DNA from 2 places in the Janthinobacterium sp. PLB04 genome. Region 1 is predicted to be linked to the other one. Evidence: riboswitches for the same ligand, from Rfam matches in the RefSeq annotation. Region 1 holds a riboswitch; the other holds the start of a gene.
The links. Region 1 has a riboswitch for thiamine pyrophosphate ahead of LSO07_RS21045 (TonB-dependent siderophore receptor). Riboswitches for the same ligand answer to the same signal wherever they lie in the genome.
Positions count from the first base shown of each region.

Region 2: another riboswitch for thiamine pyrophosphate. It lies ahead of thiC (phosphomethylpyrimidine synthase ThiC); the one in region 1 lies ahead of LSO07_RS21045 (TonB-dependent siderophore receptor).

Region 1 is NZ_CP088968.1:4,772,383-4,776,794, reverse strand. It holds gene LSO07_RS21045 (TonB-dependent siderophore receptor) at 1-2,068, opposite strand, end outside; TPP riboswitch at 2,154-2,251, opposite strand; gene LSO07_RS21040 (iron-containing alcohol dehydrogenase) at 2,330-3,487, opposite strand; gene LSO07_RS21035 (ferritin family protein) at 3,630-3,935, shown strand; gene LSO07_RS21030 (Imm26 family immunity protein) at 4,029-4,412, shown strand, end outside.
Region 2 is NZ_CP088968.1:1,167,142-1,171,553, reverse strand. It holds gene LSO07_RS05140 (thiazole synthase) at 1-543, opposite strand, end outside; gene thiS (sulfur carrier protein ThiS) at 687-890, opposite strand; gene thiC (phosphomethylpyrimidine synthase ThiC) at 911-2,824, opposite strand; TPP riboswitch at 2,904-3,019, opposite strand; gene LSO07_RS05125 (hypothetical protein) at 3,128-3,382, opposite strand; gene LSO07_RS05120 (response regulator) at 3,422-4,228, opposite strand; gene LSO07_RS05115 (PAS domain-containing hybrid sensor histidine kinase/response regulator) at 4,257-4,412, opposite strand, start outside.

The DNA of each region.
Region 1 (4,412 bases):
CCGTCACGTTGTTGACGGTGGCGCGCAGCACGGCTGGCGTGCCGGCCAGGCGCGTGGCCCAGGCGGCGCCCAGGTTGAACACGCTGTACGAAGGCACGAAGGTGGTGTTGTTGTTTTCAAACGCCTTTTTGCCCGCATATTCCCAGCTGCCATTCACGCTCAAGCCCGCCACCTGCTGCACGGCGTAGTCCGCGTGCACGGCCGCCTTGAAGGCCGGCACGTTGGGCACGCGCTTGCCATCGTAGTCCGCACTGCCCGTGCCTGATTGCTGGCTGTTCAGGGCCGTGATGGACGCGCCCAGGTTCAGGTTGGCCGATGCCTTGCCCTGGGCAGACAATTCCAGGCCACGGTGCTGGGCCTGGCCCGCGCGCACGAAGTTGTAGGTGCTCATGCTGCTGTCGAGGTACTGGTTGAATTCCAGGCCCTTGCGGATCTGGAACAGGGTGGCGGCCACCATGAAGTCCTGCGTCAGGTCCGCCTTCACGCCCAATTCGACCTGCTTCGAGCGGCTCGGCGTCAGTTCCACATTGGCGTTTTCCGCGTAGCGGTCGGCCGTGCCGCCGTGCTCCATGCCCTGCGAATACGATGCATACACGGCGATATTGTCTTGCGGGTTGTACACCAGCGCCACGTTCGGCAACAGGAAGTCGTGCTTGGCGCGGATTTCCGTGTCGGCCTTGAGCACATACTGGTAGCCATCCACATTGATGTGGCGCAGGCCGCCATGCAGCTTCCAGTTGGGCGCCAGGCTGACGATGTCCTGCACGAAGACGGATTTTTCCTTGTCGTTGCGTACCAGGCGTACGGGGCCCGTGACGCCGTCGGATGGCGCGACGATGACGGGGCGATAAATGTTGCTGATGCCCACTTCGTCGTACACGTACTTGCCGGCCCGGTCCTTGCGGTTGAAGTACGACACGCCGGCAGTGAATTCGTGGCGCAGGCTGCCGGTGGCGAACTTGCCCTGGATCATGGCTTGCGCGCTCAGCGGCTTTTTCGTTTCGCCCAGGCTGCGGAAGTCCCATACGGAGAAATCGCCATTGCTGCAGAAGACGGGCGCCCAGCTTTCCGGGCTGCAGCCATACGGATACGCCGTGTAGTCGTCGCGCTTGAACGAGTGCTGGTTGGCGGACAGGGTGGCGTGCCAGTCGTCATTGAAGGCGTACTGGAAGCGCAGGCCGAGGTTGCTGGTGACGGTTTCCACCGGATGCGTCCACGGCTGCTTGTTGAGCATGGTGTCGGCGCTGACGTTGGCCGGCAGGCTGCCGTTGCTCAGCAGCTGGAAGCCGGGCGCCGTGACCTGCGCCTTGTCCTGGTAGTCGGCGTCGAGCTGCAGCAGGGCTTGCGGGGAAATCTGCCAGTCGAAGGCGCCGGAAATGAACCGACGGTTGCCGTCCGCGCCCTTGATGTAGGAACGCAGGCGCTCGGCCGCCACGTTGACGCGGTAACCGAAGCGCGTGTCTTCCAGGCGTCCGCCCAGGTCGACGGTGCCATACAGGGTGCCCCGTTCGCGCGCTTCCACGGTGACGGTGCGCAGCGGTGCGGCGGTGGGGCGCTTGACGATGAAGTCGATCACGCCGCCAGGCGCGGCCACGCCTGCCTGCAAGCCGGCCAGGCCTTTTAATACTTCGATGCGTTCCTTGTTTTCCAGCGGAATTTGCGTGTCGCCAGGAATGGCCACGCCATCCTTGCGGTAGCTGGAGTTCGTGTCGAGCTTGAAGCCGCGGATGGTGAACTGTTCCGCGTAGCCGACGGCGTTGTACGACTCATTGATGCTGGCGTCGAGCTTGACGGCATCGCTGAGATTGCGGATCTGCAAGTCCTGCATGTCTTTTTGCGAAATGACGGTGACGGACGCCGGTGTCTGCAGCAGCGGCGCGTCGGCAAAGCCGCCCACGGAGGCGCGCTTGGCGGCCGGCGCCTTGCTGGCCGTGACGACGACTTCGGCCATGTTTTGGGCCTGCGGATCGGTGGCTTCGGCGGTGTCGTTCGCAGCAAAGGCAGGCGCGGCAAACGCGTGCAGGATCGCCAGGGTCAGTACAGAAACGGATAAATTCGGTGTAGACATAGATTGCTCGTGGTTCAAGCCGTCTCTGTAAAGAGCACGGCAGGCTGCTTGTTCGGCTGGCGCCAACGCAGGAGCTATCAAAGGAGGGAGGTACTTTGCGCTTTCCTTCGCTGGCATTATCCAGATCAGGTACGAAGGGTATCTCTCACCCGGATAACGACTCCAGGACCCCTAGCGAAATGACAGCTTAGCATGAACCACGGCCAGCTGTCCTCCTGGCTGACCGTTTTACAACAGTGTGGCTGGAATTTGCAAACTGCGCTACAGACTCAGTTCCAGCACCTTGCGGCTGACGGCGGGCGTCACTTCGCGCTGCTCGCCCAGCGCCGTCATGCCGTGCGCTTCCAGGGCGGACACGACGGCATCCACGCTGGCGTGGTTCAGGCCGTAGTCGGCCAGGCGCGTCTTGACGCCCATGTGGCGGAAGAAGAATTCCGTGCGCGCGATGGCGGCCTCGATGCGGCCATCCTCGTCGCCGCCGTCGAGTCCCCACACGCGGGCCGCGTATTGCAGCAGCTTGGCGCGCTTGGCCTGCTTGCGCACGCGCAGCATGCTGGGCAGGATGATGGCCAGAGTTTGCGCATGGTCGAGCTCATACAAGGCCGTCAATTCATGGCCGATGGCGTGCGTGGACCAGTCCTGCGGCACGCCCACGCCGATCAGGCCGTTCAAGGCCAGGGTGGCGCTCCACATCACGTTGGCGCGCACGTCGTAGTCGTCCGGGTGCGACAGGGCTTTCGGGCCTTCCTCGATCAGGGTCAATAAAATGCCTTCGGCGAAGCGATCTTGCACGGACGCGTTCACAGGGTAGGTCAAATACTGTTCCATGACATGCGCAAACGCATCGACGACGCCATTGCCCACCTGGCGCAGCGGCAAGGTGAACGTTTTCGACGGGTCCAGCACGGAGAATTTCGGATACACCTTGCGGCTCATGAACGAGCGCTTTTCCTGCGTGGCCTTGCGCGTAATCACGGCCGAGCCATTCATTTCGGAACCCGTGGCCGGTAACGTCAATACCGTGCCGAAGGGAAGGGCGGCCTCGACGATCTTGCCGCCTTTCGCCAGGATGTCCCACGCCTCGCCTTCATGCAGGGCGGCCGCGGCGATGAATTTGGTGCCATCGACCACGGAACCGCCGCCGACGGCCAGCAGGAAATCGATGCGCTCGCTTTTCACCATGGCCACGGCCTGCATCAGTGTTTCATAGCTGGGATTGGGTTCGATGCCGGCAAATTCCAGCAAGGTATGGCCGGCCAGCGCCGCCTTGACTTCATCGTAGACGCCGTTCTGCTTGATGCTGCCGCCGCCATACGTCATGAGCACTCTGGCATGCGGCGGGATCAGCGCCGTGATGGCGGCGATCTGGCCCTGGCCGAAGAGGATTTGCGTCGGATTGTAAAAGTCGAAATTGAACATGGGGCTCCTGCCGCTGGGGTTTAGGCTGTTGCTGAGCCATGATTATGGCCGAACGGGTGGAAACGTGTCGTGGACGCTTGAGCTTTTCGCCCGCGCGGTGGAGAATGCAGCCGATGTCACCACCACGCGAAAAGGAATGCGCATGACCAACGTCCCACTGGAAGAATCCAGCTTGCCGGCCACCGCGCTCGACATGCACCGCGCCATCGGCGCCACCATCGCCGCGCTGCAGGCACTGGACTTGAACAGCCAGCGCTTCGAGGCGTGCACGGACCCGGAACTGCGCCGCGTGCTCGCGCATGCGGGCGACACCAGCCGCAAGGAAGCGGCCATGCTGCTCGAATGGATGCGCCGCCGCGATGCGCGCCTGGACGCGGCCATGAAGGAAGCGCTGTTCAAGGCGGGACCGATTGTTGCTCAGTATCACTATGACGAGAAAATATTGTAACTATTGGTTTGTTGCTGTGGCGTACCATGCGCCACTTTCGCATCGTTTCGCGTAGACTGTGCCCCGGACACGATTTTGGGGGAGTTTGCAACGATGAGATCATTACCATACCGAGAAGGCAGCTGGTTTGCCGTGCCCTTGCCGGGCGGCGGCTATGCCGTCGGCGTGGTGGCGCGCAGGGCGCCTGCCGGGCGCATCATGCTGGCGTATATGTTCGGACCGAAGCGCGACAGCTTGCCGACGCTCGATGAGCTGGAAGGCTTGCGGCCGGAACAGGCCGTACGCCGCCTGCGCACGGGCGACATGGCCCTGCTCAACGAGCGCTGGCCCCTGCTGGGTGACAGCCTCCACTGGGAGCGCGACGCCTGGCCCATGCCGGCCTTTATCCGCCGCAATGAATCCTTGCAGCGCGCCTGGCGCGCCAGCTATGCGGACGCCGACCCTGCCAAGCTGAACCGCGAGGAATCGATCCCCTTC
Region 2 (4,412 bases), 2.8 Mb from region 1:
GATCAGCGACAAGTTCCACGGATTCAGGATGCCCATGCCCGAGCCGATCAGCGACGCCAGCGGCATGACGGCCACGCAGCCGATGTCCTCCAGAATCTTCGCCTGGATGGGGTCATCGCTGCAGTAGACCATCACGTCGAAGCCATCCTTGACCAGCGCTTCTGCCGCAACCAGGGTTTCCGGCATGTGCGGAAACAAGGTTTTTTCGTCGCCCAGCACTTCCAGCTTCACCAGATTGCGCCCGCCCAAGAGCTCGCGTGCCAGTTGCAGGGTGTAGACGGCATCTTTTGCGTTGTAGCAGCCGGCCGTGTTCGGCAAAATCGTGTACTGGTCCGGTGGCACGAAATCGAGCAGGCTGGGCGCGTTCGGGTCCTGGCCGATATTGACCCTGCGGATCGCCACCGTGATGATCTGCGCTTCCGCCGCATCCGTTGCTTCGCGCGTCTGCGGCAAATCCTTGTACTTGCCGCTGCCCACCAGCAGGCGCGATGGGTACTGCTTTCCTGCGATGGTCAGCAGGTCGTTGTTTGTTGCGGTATTCATGTGTTCTTCCTTAAGTTTTTAAACGTTCGAAGAAAACCGTAGCGAGCGGCGATGATTTGTGGCCGAGACGCGCAACCGTGCTTGAGCACGGTGAGCATCGCAGGCCGCAAAGCGCGACGCGCAGTAGGTTTGCTTGGACGTTTTCAGCCACCGCCGATGGCGCGTACTATCTCCACGTGATCCTGCGTTTCCAGGACCCGGTCCTGCCACGCCTTGCGCGGCACGACGCTGCGGTTGACGGCCAGCGCCAGCGCCTGGTTTTCCAGCGACAGGGCGGCGATCAATTGATCGAGGGTTTGGCCCGGCGGCACCTGGTGCGGTGCGCCGTTGAGCGTGATGGATATCAATGCAGGCATCACGCTCTCCTTCAGACCTTGCGGTACAGCTCGGCGCCGTTCTTGATGAATTCGATGGCCTTGATTTCCATGCCCTGCTTGAGCGCCTTGTCTTCCGCGATACCCATGCCGGCCGCGTATTCGCGCACCTCCTGCGTGATCTTCATCGAGCAGAAATGGGGGCCGCACATGGAGCAGAAATGCGCCACCTTGGCCGAATCCTTGGGCAGGGTTTCATCGTGGAATTCGCGCGCCTTGTCCGGGTCCAGGCCGATGTTGAACTGGTCGTCCCAGCGGAATTCGAAGCGGGCTTTCGACAGCGCGTTGTCGCGGATTTGCGCGCCCGGATGGCCCTTGGCCAGGTCGGCCGCATGCGCCGCGATTTTATACGTGATGATGCCATCCTTGACGTCCGCCTTGTTAGGCAGGCCCAGGTGTTCCTTCGGCGTCACATAGCACAGCATGGCCGTGCCATACCAGCCGATCATGGCCGCGCCGATGCCCGAGGTGATGTGGTCGTAGCCGGGCGCGATATCCGTCGTCAACGGTCCCAGGGTGTAGAACGGCGCTTCGCCGCACTGCTCCAGCTGCAAGTCCATGTTTTCCTTGATGAGCTGCATCGGTACGTGGCCGGGACCTTCGATCATCACCTGTACGTCGTGCTTCCACGCAACCTGCGTCAGTTCGCCCAGGGTTTTCAGTTCGCCCAGCTGCGCCTCGTCGTTGGCGTCGTAGATGGAACCGGGACGCAAACCGTCGCCCAGCGAGAACGACACGTCATACGCCTTCATGATTTCGCAGATTTCTTCGAAATGCGTGTACAGGAACGATTCCTGGTGGTGCGCCAGACACCATTTCGCCATGATGGAACCGCCGCGCGAGACGATGCCCGTCAAGCGCTTGGCCGTCATCGGCACATAGCGCAACAGCACGCCTGCATGGATGGTGAAGTAGTCGACGCCCTGCTCGGCCTGCTCGATCAGGGTGTCGCGGAAAATTTCCCAAGTTAAATCTTCGGCCTTGCCATTGACCTTTTCCAGCGCCTGGTAGATGGGCACGGTGCCGATGGGGACGGGGCTGTTGCGCACGATCCATTCGCGCGTCTCGTGGATATGTTTACCTGTGGACAGATCCATCACATTGTCGCCGCCCCAGCGGATGGCCCAGGTCATCTTTTCCACTTCCTCGCCAATCGACGAGGTGACGGCGGAATTGCCGATATTCGCATTGATCTTCACGAGGAAATTGCGGCCGATAATCATCGGTTCCACTTCCGGGTGGTTGATGTTGGCGGGAATGATGGCGCGGCCGCGGGCGATTTCCTCGCGCACGAATTCCGGCGTGATTTCCGCCGGGATGCTGGCGCCGAACGACTGGCCAGGATGCTGGCGGCCCATCAGGTCGGCCAGGCGTTCGCCCATGGGGCCGGAAGCTTTCAGCTCGCGCAAATATTCCTGCCGGCGCATGTTTTCGCGGATGGCGACGAATTCCATTTCCGGCGTGATGATGCCCTGGCGCGCGTAATGCATTTGCGTCACGTTCTTGCCGGCAATGGCGCGGCGCGGCTTGCGGTGCAGGTTGAAACGCAGCTCGGCCAGTTTCGGGTCCGCCAGGCGGGCGATGCCGTAATCGGAGGTCGGACCGGGCAATTCTTCCGTGTCGGCCCGTTCCATGATCCACGGCAGGCGCGGCGTGTCCAGGCCCGAGCGGATATCGATCTGCACGTCCGGATCCGTGTAGGGGCCGGACGTATCGTAGACGTAGATCGGCGGATTCTTTTCGCCGCCGAACGACGCTTCCGTGTCGGACTGGCTGATCTCGCGCATGGGCACGCGGATGTCGGGGCGGCTGCCTTGCACGTAAATCTTGCGCGAATTGGGCAGCGGCGCGATGGCGGCTTCGTCGACCGTGGCGGTGGCGGAGAGGAATTTCGGGTTGGCGTTCATTTTGGCTCCTTGGCTAGACTGTTTTTAAGCCTGGAGCCAGCTAAGGAGGTTCGGCTGCGCGCACGCGGAAAAGCGGGGTGCGTTCATCCTAAAGCTTCCCTTCGCTGGCATTATCCAGATCAGGTTCGGAGGGTATTTCTCACCCGCGCTTGCACCGTGTTTCCACAGCGAAAGGCAGGACCCCTAGCGTTTGCCGCCTTGCGGCAGCGAGCCAATTATACGCGGTTCACGCCGCGTGGCCAGATGATTTCTTGCAGGTGTCGTCTTTGCGCATCTGCTGCATTGCAACAGGCGCCATCGCGCTTATTTCTTCTTGCCCCAGCCCCAGCTGGTCGGTTCGCCCTTCAGCTGGCAGATGAAAATGAGCACGGCAACGATGGCCACTTCATAGACGATATAGCCGACCAGCATGGTTTGCGGCGGAAACAGGAAGGCGCCGCAGGCGAACAGCGCCAGCGCGGCCAGGAACACCAGCCAGCCTTGCCAGGTGATGGGCAAGCCCCAGCCCCAGCCATAGGTCTTGGCGGGGAACCAATAGGAGGGAGATTTGTCAGCCATGATGCTTTCCTTGTGGATGTGGATGGCACCAAGTATAAATCAGGCGATGCGCAAGCGCTCCGTGACATCGAGGCCGATGCCGCGGTAGCCGATGAAGCGGCTGCCATTGTCGAACATCGGCTCGCCGCTCACTTGCAGGTACTGCGTGCTGCCGTCGAGGTTGGCGCGGCTGTAGATGAAATCAAGGAACGGTTCGCGTGCGGCAATTTTTGCGTCGAGCAGCGCGCGTTCGGTGGCGTTCCAGCGCTGTGGCTCTTCCTCGCTGCCAATGCCCAGCATTTCGGCCACGGGGCCGGAAAAGCGCGTCAGATTGCCTTGCGCATCCTGTTCCCAGTACCAGTCGGACGACAGTTCCGTGAAGCGCTGGAAGCGCGCTTCGCTTTCGCGCAGCTCCGCCGTGCGCGCTTCCACCATCTGTTCCAGCGACTTGTTGTATTCGGCCAGCTTCTGGTACAGCAAGCGCACTTCCAGCATGTTGTGGATGCGCGTTTTCACCTCCACCAGGTCGAAGGGCTTGCTGACGAAATCCTTGGCGCCCGCTTGCAGCGCGCGCAGCTTGTGGCCGGGCTGGGCCGTGATCACCAGCACGGGCAGATAGCTGCCCGCCTCGATATCACGCAAGCCTTCCATCACCTCGAAGCCATCCATTTCCGGCATCTGCAAGTCGAGCAGGATCAGGTCGTAACGGTGCTGCTGGTGCAGCGCATGCACGGCTTGCGGATCCATGGTGGAGGTGATGCGCGTATAGCCGGCATTGCGCAGCACCTGTTCCAGCAGCATGACGTTGGCCTCCTGGTCATCAACGATGAGGATGCTGGCGTTCAGGATCTCGGTGGCTTGAAGCATGGCGGTATTCCTAAAATTAAGTGCTGAATTAGCGTACTGCGTGAGTGTCGTCGGCCAGGCCGTGCGCGGCCGCATGGTGCAGGGCCACGTCGAGCGCATCCATGAATTCGACGACCTTGATCGGCTTGGTCAAATAGCGGAAGAAACCCGCTTCCAGGCCTTTCTCGATGTCGCGCGGCACGGC